Linked DNA regions of Candidatus Pseudothioglobus singularis PS1. The protein of the gene in region 2 binds, or shares a complex with, the protein of the main gene of each other region. Links are inferred from orthologs where the notes say so. Each region holds a gene or a part of one and is shown on either strand. Other genes may lie near its edges.

Region 1 (4,671 bases), 580 kb from region 2 along the record:
TGAAATTGGAATGGGATTGTTTGCTTTTGGGATTTTAAATTTAATCGGTAACCAAATCTCAGGGCGCCTTATTGTTCCAAAAATAGGCACTAAAAACACAATTGTTATTGGTCTTTTGGGGATTGCCTATTGCCCTCTACTTCTGATACTTTCTCCAAACTATTATTGGTTTTTAATTTCGTTTATGCCTTTTGGTTTTTTTGTAGGGCTTTTTAGTCCCTCATCTCAATCTCAGATCTCAATGATTGAAAGCAAGACATCCAGGATTCTAACGCCACTTTATCACGCAGCTTTTAGTTTTGGTTCCCTAATGGGCGCTTTTAGTGCATTTTTTACTATTAGGTATATAGATAATCCAATATTGATATTTTCAGTAACAGGCACCTTATTAGTAATTGGGGCAATTTTGATATACAAATTTGGACTTAATAAATCATTTGAAAATCTAGAGAAAACACCAAGATTTAAATTACCTAAAAAATCAATTTTGATATTTGGCATTTTAATGATGCTTAATTACGCAACAATGGGAATTATTTTGGATTGGTCTGCTCTCTGGCTGACAAAGGATTTATTGGTTCCTTTGTACCTGGGAGGTGCAGTAATTTTTGCATTTAATATTGGCGAGATAAGTGCCAGGTTAATTGCTTCAAAAATGATTAATAAGGCTAGTGAAAGAATTGTTGGTGGGTATCTTAGCATTGCTGCAGGAGTGATGTTATTTATTTCAATATTGACTTCTAATTTCTATATTATCGTTTTTGGAATGCTGCTATTTGGTTTTGGAACAGCTAATTTTATAGCCATTATATTTCGATTGGCAATTCGTATCACAGATGAACCGATTAGTCTAACTGTTGCTAATTTGATAACCCTTGGCTTTGCTGGCTTTATTTTTGGGCCTGCTTTGGTTGGTTATTTGGCAGAATTCTTAAGCCTTACGTTCAATATGTATCTATTAAGTGTTGTTTGGGGCCTTAATGGAGTGGCCCTTTTAGTAATGATGAAGCGAGTGAATTCTGGTAATTAGTAGTGGGGCGGCTTATCATCATTGATTTGACTGTCATTAGAGGATGAGTCAGAGTTATTCAACAACTTTTCATTGGTTTCTTTAAGTTTGGAGTTGAGTTGCTCAATCTTCTCACCTTGACGAAATACTACCATATTTAGATCATCAATCATATTCTGCAGATAGGCAATCTTTTCTTCAAGTGATACTAGTTTTTCATCTGACATAATTCTATCCTCCATAAAAAAGCCACCTTGCGGTGGCTTTTATTTTTACTTCTCTATTAGAACTTTTCTCGAAAGTTTGATTCGTCCTCGGTCTATCCCAAGAACCTTAACTTCAATTTCTTCACCTTCTTTAAGATAGTCTTCAACTTTCTCAACTCTCTCATGAGCAATTTCAGAAACATGTAAGAGGCCATCTTGATTAGGCATGATTGTAATAAAAGCTCCAAATTCAACTATTTTGGCAACCTTGCCCATGTAAACTTTATTGACTTCAGGAACAGCAGTTACGTCCTTGACCATTTGAACTGCTTTTTCAAAGCTTTCAGAGTCATTAGCAAAAACATTAACATTTCCATCATCGTCAACATCTACACTAGCTCCAGATTGAGCAACAATTCCTCTAATAGTCTCACCACCTTTTCCAATAACATCTCTGATCTTATCAGTCGGTATTTTGATAACTTTAGTTTTAGGGGCATTCTTGGAAGCCGAATTAGGCTCTGAAATAACTTCATTCATTTGACCAAGAATATTAAGTCTTGCATCTTTGGCTTGCTTAAGGGCAATAGACATAATGTCTTCAGTGATACCATCTATCTTAATATCCATTTGAAGGGCATTAATACCTTTTGTGGTTCCTGCAACCTTAAAGTCCATGTCACCCAGGTGATCCTCGTCACCTAAGATGTCTGTAAGAACTGTAAAGCGTTCATCATCTTTTACTAAGCCCATTGCAATACCTGCAACTGGTGCCTTTAGTGGGACTCCTGCATCCATCAGAGATAGTGACGAACCACAGACACTTGCCATAGAGCTAGATCCATTTGACTCTGTAATTTCAGAAACAACTCTGATAGTGTATGGAAATTCCTCTAAATTTGGAAGACACGCTGAGATGCCTCTGCGCGCAAGTCTTCCGTGACCAACTTCACGTCTCTTAACGCCCATAACTCTGCCCGTCTCACCAACACAGTAAGGAGGGAAGTTGTAATGAAGCATGAAATGATCTTCAATTCGGTCATTCGATTCCAGTTTTTCAATTAACTGCGCGTCTCTCTTAGACCCCAGAGTAGTAACAACTAAAGCCTGAGTTTCACCTCTTGTGAAAAGAGCAGAGCCGTGCGTATTTTCAAGAACCCCAGTTTCGATTGCAAGCTCTCTAACAGTTGAGTTATCTCTGCCATCAATTCTTGGTTCGCCAGCTAAAATTCTCTCTCTAACAGTTGATTTTTCAATTTTTTTAATATAATTTTTAACTTCATCTTGGCTTATTGAGTCATCTTCACTCACAAACTCTTCTAATGCAGCATCTTTAACTTCACCCATTTTTTCATAACGCTCCATCTTATCAACAGTTTGATAAGCTTCAGCAATTTGACTTTCAAATTTAGATTTGATTGATGTCAATAGGGTCTCATTGTCTGCTGGAGCAACCCATTCGCGAGGAGCAATACCAACTTCTTTGGCAAATTCAGCAACGTTATCAATTACTACTTGAAATTGCTCATGAGCATACATGACACCTCCAAGCATAACTTCTTCTGAGAGTTCACTTGCTTCTGACTCAACCATTAATACTGCATCCTTAGTTCCTGCCACAACCATATCTAACTCAGACGTCTCTAATTCTGAATAGGTTGGATTAACCATATAGCTTCCATCTTTAAAGCCAACACGCGCAGCACCAATTGGGCCTTTAAAAGGAACACCAGAAATTGCCAGTGCAGCTGAAGTTCCAAGCATAGCTAGAACATCTGGATCAACATTTTTGTTAGCAGAGATTACTTGGATCATTACCTGTACTTCATTCATGTAGCCATTTGGAAATAGTGGACGAATAGGGCGATCAATTAGTCTAGAAGTTAGTGTTTCTTTTTCACTAGGTCTACCTTCTCTTTTAAGGAAACCTCCTGGAATTTTTCCAGCAGCATATGTTTTTTCAATGTAGTCTACCGATAAAGGGAAGAATGATTGACCTGGCTTTGCTTCTTTTGCACCAACAACACTGACTAGTACTTGTGTGTCATCCATGCTTGCTAAGACAGCGCCATGCGCCTGTCTTGCAACCCTGCCAGTTTCGAAAGTAATTTGACTATTGCCAAACGTAAAACTTTTTTGAACTATATTCATGTCCATTGTGTTACTCCAATAAAATAAAAAATGTTTTATGGTTTAACGCAATAAGCTTTATATAAAACATACCTTGCAGGTATGCTTGAGATAAAACTTACCTAAATCCATAAAACAGTTGAATTATCCCCTAATTTTTTTCCTCAGATAAACTAATTTATTAGTTGTTAGAATGCTTAATATGGCTATTAATTAGCATATTTTGCTTAAATTTTAGGGTGTGTTTCTTCTAAAAGTGATAACGAAGAAAATTGAATGGCAAGAGGCTTATTTTTATCGTTAACTTTAATCTTTCTAGTGTTACAAAAATCAATGATCGAATCATCAAGAATATCGTTTATTCTTAATGTATTTCCATTGATAAATACAACTAACTCCTTATCAATAAATTGATATGCAATTCGACTTAAAGGATGGAGGTTGTAAGTTACAGACTCTTTAATCACTACTGGGTCTTCAAATGCAACTATCTCGTTTAATTTTTCTTCATCTAAGGGGTCTAGTTTTGTCACAAAACACCCAAAAAACGTATCAGGTAAATCACTATTTTGTAATAATTTGTGTGATTTTTCAATAGCTGAATAGGGTATTTCAGCCGAGCTGTTAGAATTTAACCATAATGGATCTTCATAATAGGAATTGTTGTATTTGTCTATCGTTAGCTCAAGGGATTCTAACATTTCGTTAGCTGAGTAAGATCTATAACCAATTGAGAGAGTTATGCATTCACTGTCGATACTTTCTCCGTGGTGAGCTATTCCAGGCGGTATATAAACTATATCTCCAGGCTCTGCCACCCAAGTCTTTTCTATTTCAAAGTTTTCCATGATTCGAAGCGGACTATTTGGAACATAATTGTTGGGATTACAGTCTATCGAACTTATTTGCCATTTTCTTTTTCCATGTCCTTGAAGTAAAAAAACGTCATAATGATCATAATGAGGGCCGACACTTCCTCCTAAAGAGGCAAACGAAATCATTACGTCATCAAATCGCCATCTCGGAATAAAGTTGAATTCATCTATCAGCTCATAGATTTCTTGCACATGCTTGTCTACGCCTTGAACCAATAATGTCCATTCATTATTGGGAGTATTTTTAAAAGAGTTATCATTGAATGGGCCATTCTCTAGAGTCCATATATTTTTTAAAATGGAGCCCTTAATAATCCTAGACTCAAATTCCTCTTCACACGACAATCCAGCAAGCTCATTAGGAGATAAAGGTGAAATGAAGTTAGGAATTGCATTCTTGATAAGTATTGGTTTTTTTTGCCAGTACTCATTCAAGAATTCTTCTTTTGAA
Region 2 (4,502 bases):
TCAGGTGAAAAAAGATATGAAAGTAATGAAAAGACTATTTATAAATCGAATGAAAATATTGTGAATACAGATAGGGGTGTTGATATTAATATGAAAACAGAGCAAACTAAACTGCTTGGGGATGTAACAGTTGTTAATGGTTTTGGGAGCTCACTTACTAGTTATGATCTCATCATTGATCAATCAAACGATGGTGAGATTTTTAAGTCCAATTCGCCTACACGTTTTCAATCAAATGCGGTTGACATAAAGGCAAAAAAAATGCATTATGATGCTATTGCAAAAAAACTTAAATTAACGGATGAGGTTAAAGCGACTTATGAATAAATTGGCTCTAATGATTGCTTTATTTTTATCAACCTATACATTCGCTTTGACTGAGGATGCGCAGCAGCCTATAGAGATTGAAGCTGATTCAGTAATGGTCGATGAAACGTCTGGGTTCAACGAGTTTATTGGCAATGCAGAAGTCAAGCAAGGCTCTCTAGTGATGACTGCTGAAATCATTCAGGTCCAAACTAATGCTGATGGGGTTGAAACAATGAAGGCAAAAGGAACGCTGGAACAGCCTGCTAAGTATATTCAAAGTCAAGAAAATCAGGCGCGCTTTATCGAGGCAACTGCGACTCTTATAACTTATGACGTGAATGAAGGAATGATTTTTTTAGTTGGTGATGCCTATTTAGTTCAGGGCTTTGATTCATTTAGTGGAGACTCTCTGACATACGATATTAACAACGACAAGGTCCTTGTAAAGGGTTCAGAAGATGGAACCAAAAGAGTAAAGTTTAAAATTGACCTTTAAGAATTAGCTGACCAATGCAGTTGAAATTCTTTCTTTAACTTCTTCAAGTGTGCCAACGCCATTTATTGCTATGAACTTTGTGCCTGTTTCAGGTTTTTCTGAATCATTTTGATAATATTTAACTAAGGGCTCAGTTTGCTTATGGTAAATCTTTAGCCGGCCTCTTACAATATCTTCTTTATCATCGACCCTTTGAATGAGTTCTCCTCCAGTAATGTCATCTTTACCAGACTCTTGAGGGGGATTAAATTTAACATGGTATGTTCTGCCAGAGGAAAGGTGAACACGACGTCCCGACATTCTGACAACAATATCATCATCTGGGACCTTGACCTCAACACAGTAATCAATCCTTATTCCTTCCAATTTGAGTGCATTTGCCTGATTTATAGTTCTAGGAAACCCATCTAATAAATAACCATTATGACAGTCAGGCAACTGTATTCTGTCTTTAACAAGTGCTATGATTAGATCATCAGGAACAAGATTTCCTGCGTCTATAGTTTTTTTAGCCTCTACCCCAACAGGTGATCCAGAATTTACAGCAGCGCGCAGCATATCCCCAGTTGAAATCTGAGGAATATTAAATTTTTCACAAATATGTGCCGCTTGAGTGCCTTTTCCTGCACCTGGCGGGCCTAATAAAATAACATTCATTTGAGCGCCTTTTATTTAAACTTCAAAGGGTGGTAACTTTTTCCCAACTTTAATTTTTTTCATTACAACGTAGTCTGGCAATCCGTTATTATACGGTGGATAATTCTCACCTTCAATAAGCGGAAGTAAATATTCACGACATGCATTTGTTATAGAAAATCCATCTTCGGAGATATAGCTTTCTGGCATCATTTTCTCTACATTTGCAATATCTTTTAATTCTCCATATCCAATTTCCCACTGATAAGGGTTGTTTGATTTTCTAACTATTGAGGGCATGATTGAATTTTTGCCATCAAGAGCCATTTCAACTGCCGCCTTTCCAAGAGCATACGCTTGCTCAACATCAGAGTTTGAAGCTAGATGCCTAGCTGCACGCTGAAGGTAATCTGCTACAGCCCAATGAAATTTATAGCCTAAAGCTTTTTTGATTATGTTAGCAACAACTGGAGCCGCGCCACCCAGCTGCGCATGACCAAAATCATCTCTAGTACCCTGTTCAGCAAGGAATGTTCCATCAGGCCACTTAGTTCCCTCTGAAACAACAATGGTGCAATACCCATACTCTTTAACATTTTGATCAACTTTAGCCAGAAACTTTTCTTCATTGAAGTCAACTTCAGGGAACAGAATAACTACAGGTATCGAAGAGTCAACAAGTCCTCCCGCTGCTGCTATCCATCCGGCATGGCGACCCATCACTTCAAGGACAAAGATTTTAGTAGAAGTGGCAGCCATTGATGCAACATCAAAGCTTGCCTCCATAGTAGAGACCGCAATATACTTCGCGACCGACCCAAAACCTGGACAATTGTCAGTCACCGGCAGATCATTATCTACAGTTTTAGGAATGTGAATAGCTTGAATTGGAAAGCCCATACTTTCAGATAGTTGAGAGACTTTCAGGCAGGTATCAGCTGAATCACCACCACCGTTATAGAAAAAATAACCAATATTGTGTGCCTTAAAAACTTTAATTAAGCGCTCGTATTCAGCTTTATTTGCTTCCAGTGATTTCATCTTGTAGCGACAAGACCCAAAGCCACCTGAGGGCGTATGATTTAAAGCAGCGATATCTGCATCTGATTCAGCAGATGTATCAATGAGATTTTCTGTTAGTGCCCCTATGATGCCATTCTCTCCGGCGTAGACAGTGCCAATTTTATCTGAATGTTTTCGGGCTGTTTCAATTACACCACTAGCTGAAGCATTAATTACGGCTGTTACTCCGCCAGATTGTGCATAAAAGGCATTTTTCATAATATTCCGATATTTTTAATAGTTAAAAAGATTAAGAATTGGATTTAGTATAGAAGTCATATACAAAACTTATAGATTTTTATGTTAAACATATGAGTATATCATTTGATATAAATGTGGCTCTGAATAATTCTAAACTAGAGTTTAATTCTATTAATTAGAGATTTTAAAGTCCACAAACAATATGAATGTGTCAATTTGTTTCACCACCTGTAGTAAGTAAATATATTAAAGAGTCTTGTGTCAAAGGTCTTTCATTTTAAAAGCCCAAACTTCTGAAGCTCTTTATCAGTTATATTTCTTGGAGTACTTCAATTCTTGTTTGAAAACACCTTGACCATAGCAGATAAATCATGCCCTCCTATGTTTTGATCAATTGTCTCTTTAAACATCAAACTTAATCCTTGATGGAATCTTGTATCCACCCCAAGTTTATCTGAGATTTTCAATAATTTTAAATGTGCGTCATACCAAGTTGAAACGGATGCCTGTGTATTTTCAGTATCCTGGTTGGCTATAGCATCCAAAATACGCAGCGGCTCTGTTTGCATGCGTGCAAAATTATGAACAGTTTGTTCTCTATACGATTTTAAAGGGACATCGCCCTTTAAACATAAGGCAGCACCATTTATTAGGCCAGCTGAAAAACCCAATACACTAGACATAATTGCATTACCTAAGACTACAGGAGCGGAAAGACTCTCACCAAGGTAACTAATCTTTGGAGACATTAGTCTTAAAATTGAGTCACATGACTCAATCACATCTGATTTGCCAGCAAGAATAATTGACGCAAGCTCTGTGCCAATTTGTTCTGGAAAACATAAAATAGAACCCTCTATTAGCTCCACATCAAGATCTTTCATAATTAAAGAGTTTGCTTCAACTTCAGCCATACTTCCAGTTGACAATTGGATTAGAATGGAGCTTTTTAAGCTGGAGCGTACATTTTCATAGTCAATAATCTCTTTCCATGCGTCATAATCTGACAAGCACACAATGACTATATCGCATGATTCAATTGCCTTGTGCGGTTGAGTATAAGTTATAGCTCCTTTTTGAGCTAATGTTTCAATCTTTTCTGGGGTTCTATTCCAAACATGAATCTCTATTTCATTTTCAAGAAGGGTTTGAGCTAATGCAGTTCCCATAGCGCCTATACCAACTAATGCAACTCGATTGTTTTTTTTGATCATAGATTACCTATTTAATGAAGTACTTAAGTTAAGTGCTATATTTTAATTACTAAAATTACAGTTCAAATAGAAGTTCAAATTTTATTTGGTATGTGAGGGGTATATAAATATTTATGCTATTGAGTTAGGCTGCCTCTCAATGCTTAAGAGTATGTATAAGGTCTTATTTTGGAGTGACCTCCATGAAATTTACTATATTGATAAATCCAGGAACATGCTTTTTTGGAATTTTAGTGCTGGGCCTACTGATTGCAATTACATTTTTAATATTATATCTTGAAGCAGATTCAAGGACATCTAAAGAGTCGTCAAAAAATACTGACCTCTCTTTGTTAAAGTTAATTTGATTACTTAATTCTTCCCAAAATTTTTGCTCTTGTTTTGGAACTCCATAGTCATGCGAAGAGATGATTTCATCAAAATAATCATGAAGTCCAGATTTTTGCATCTTAAGCTTTATTCCTTTTCTATGAGCATTGGTAACAAGGTATATGCGCTTATTATGCTTTTTTACAGTTTGAAGGAAATTCAAAGCGTGATCATGAACTTGAATTAAATGAGAAATATCACCCTTTAGTTTCATA

The links.
Region 1: W908_RS00670 (region 2) and pnp share a complex: the UniProt entries of both Bacillus subtilis proteins name them as parts of the possible RNA degradosome complex. The link is inferred for Candidatus Pseudothioglobus singularis PS1 from one-to-one orthologs.

The regions. Positions count from the first base shown.
Region 1 is NZ_CP006911.1:722,541-727,211, forward strand. What follows is about bases 828-3,788. They hold pnp (polyribonucleotide nucleotidyltransferase), read right to left. Parts: upstream 3,373-3,788; coding sequence 1,282-3,372; downstream 828-1,281. Other genes in these bases: W908_RS03705 (MFS transporter), read left to right, coding at 828-1,030; W908_RS03710 (SlyX family protein), read right to left, coding at 1,027-1,236; W908_RS03720 (cupin domain-containing protein), read right to left, coding at 3,573-3,788. In the rest of the region: more of W908_RS03705, read left to right, coding at 1-827; more of W908_RS03720, read right to left, coding at 3,789-4,671. UniProt on the Bacillus subtilis protein: Involved in mRNA degradation. Catalyzes the phosphorolysis of single-stranded polyribonucleotides processively in the 3'- to 5'-direction. Necessary for competence development in Bacillus subtilis.
Region 2 is NZ_CP006911.1:139,861-144,362, forward strand. What follows is about bases 601-3,392. They hold W908_RS00670 (6-phosphofructokinase), read right to left. Parts: upstream 2,723-3,392; coding sequence 1,478-2,722; downstream 601-1,477. Other genes in these bases: lptA (lipopolysaccharide transport periplasmic protein LptA), read left to right, coding at 601-805; adk (adenylate kinase), read right to left, coding at 809-1,462; W908_RS00675 (NAD(P)-dependent oxidoreductase), read right to left, coding at 3,034-3,392. Outside these bases: LPS export ABC transporter periplasmic protein LptC, read left to right, coding at 1-327; more of lptA, read left to right, coding at 320-600; more of W908_RS00675, read right to left, coding at 3,393-3,918; yrfG (GMP/IMP nucleotidase), read right to left, coding at 4,082-4,502. UniProt on the Bacillus subtilis protein: Catalyzes the phosphorylation of D-fructose 6-phosphate to fructose 1,6-bisphosphate by ATP, the first committing step of glycolysis.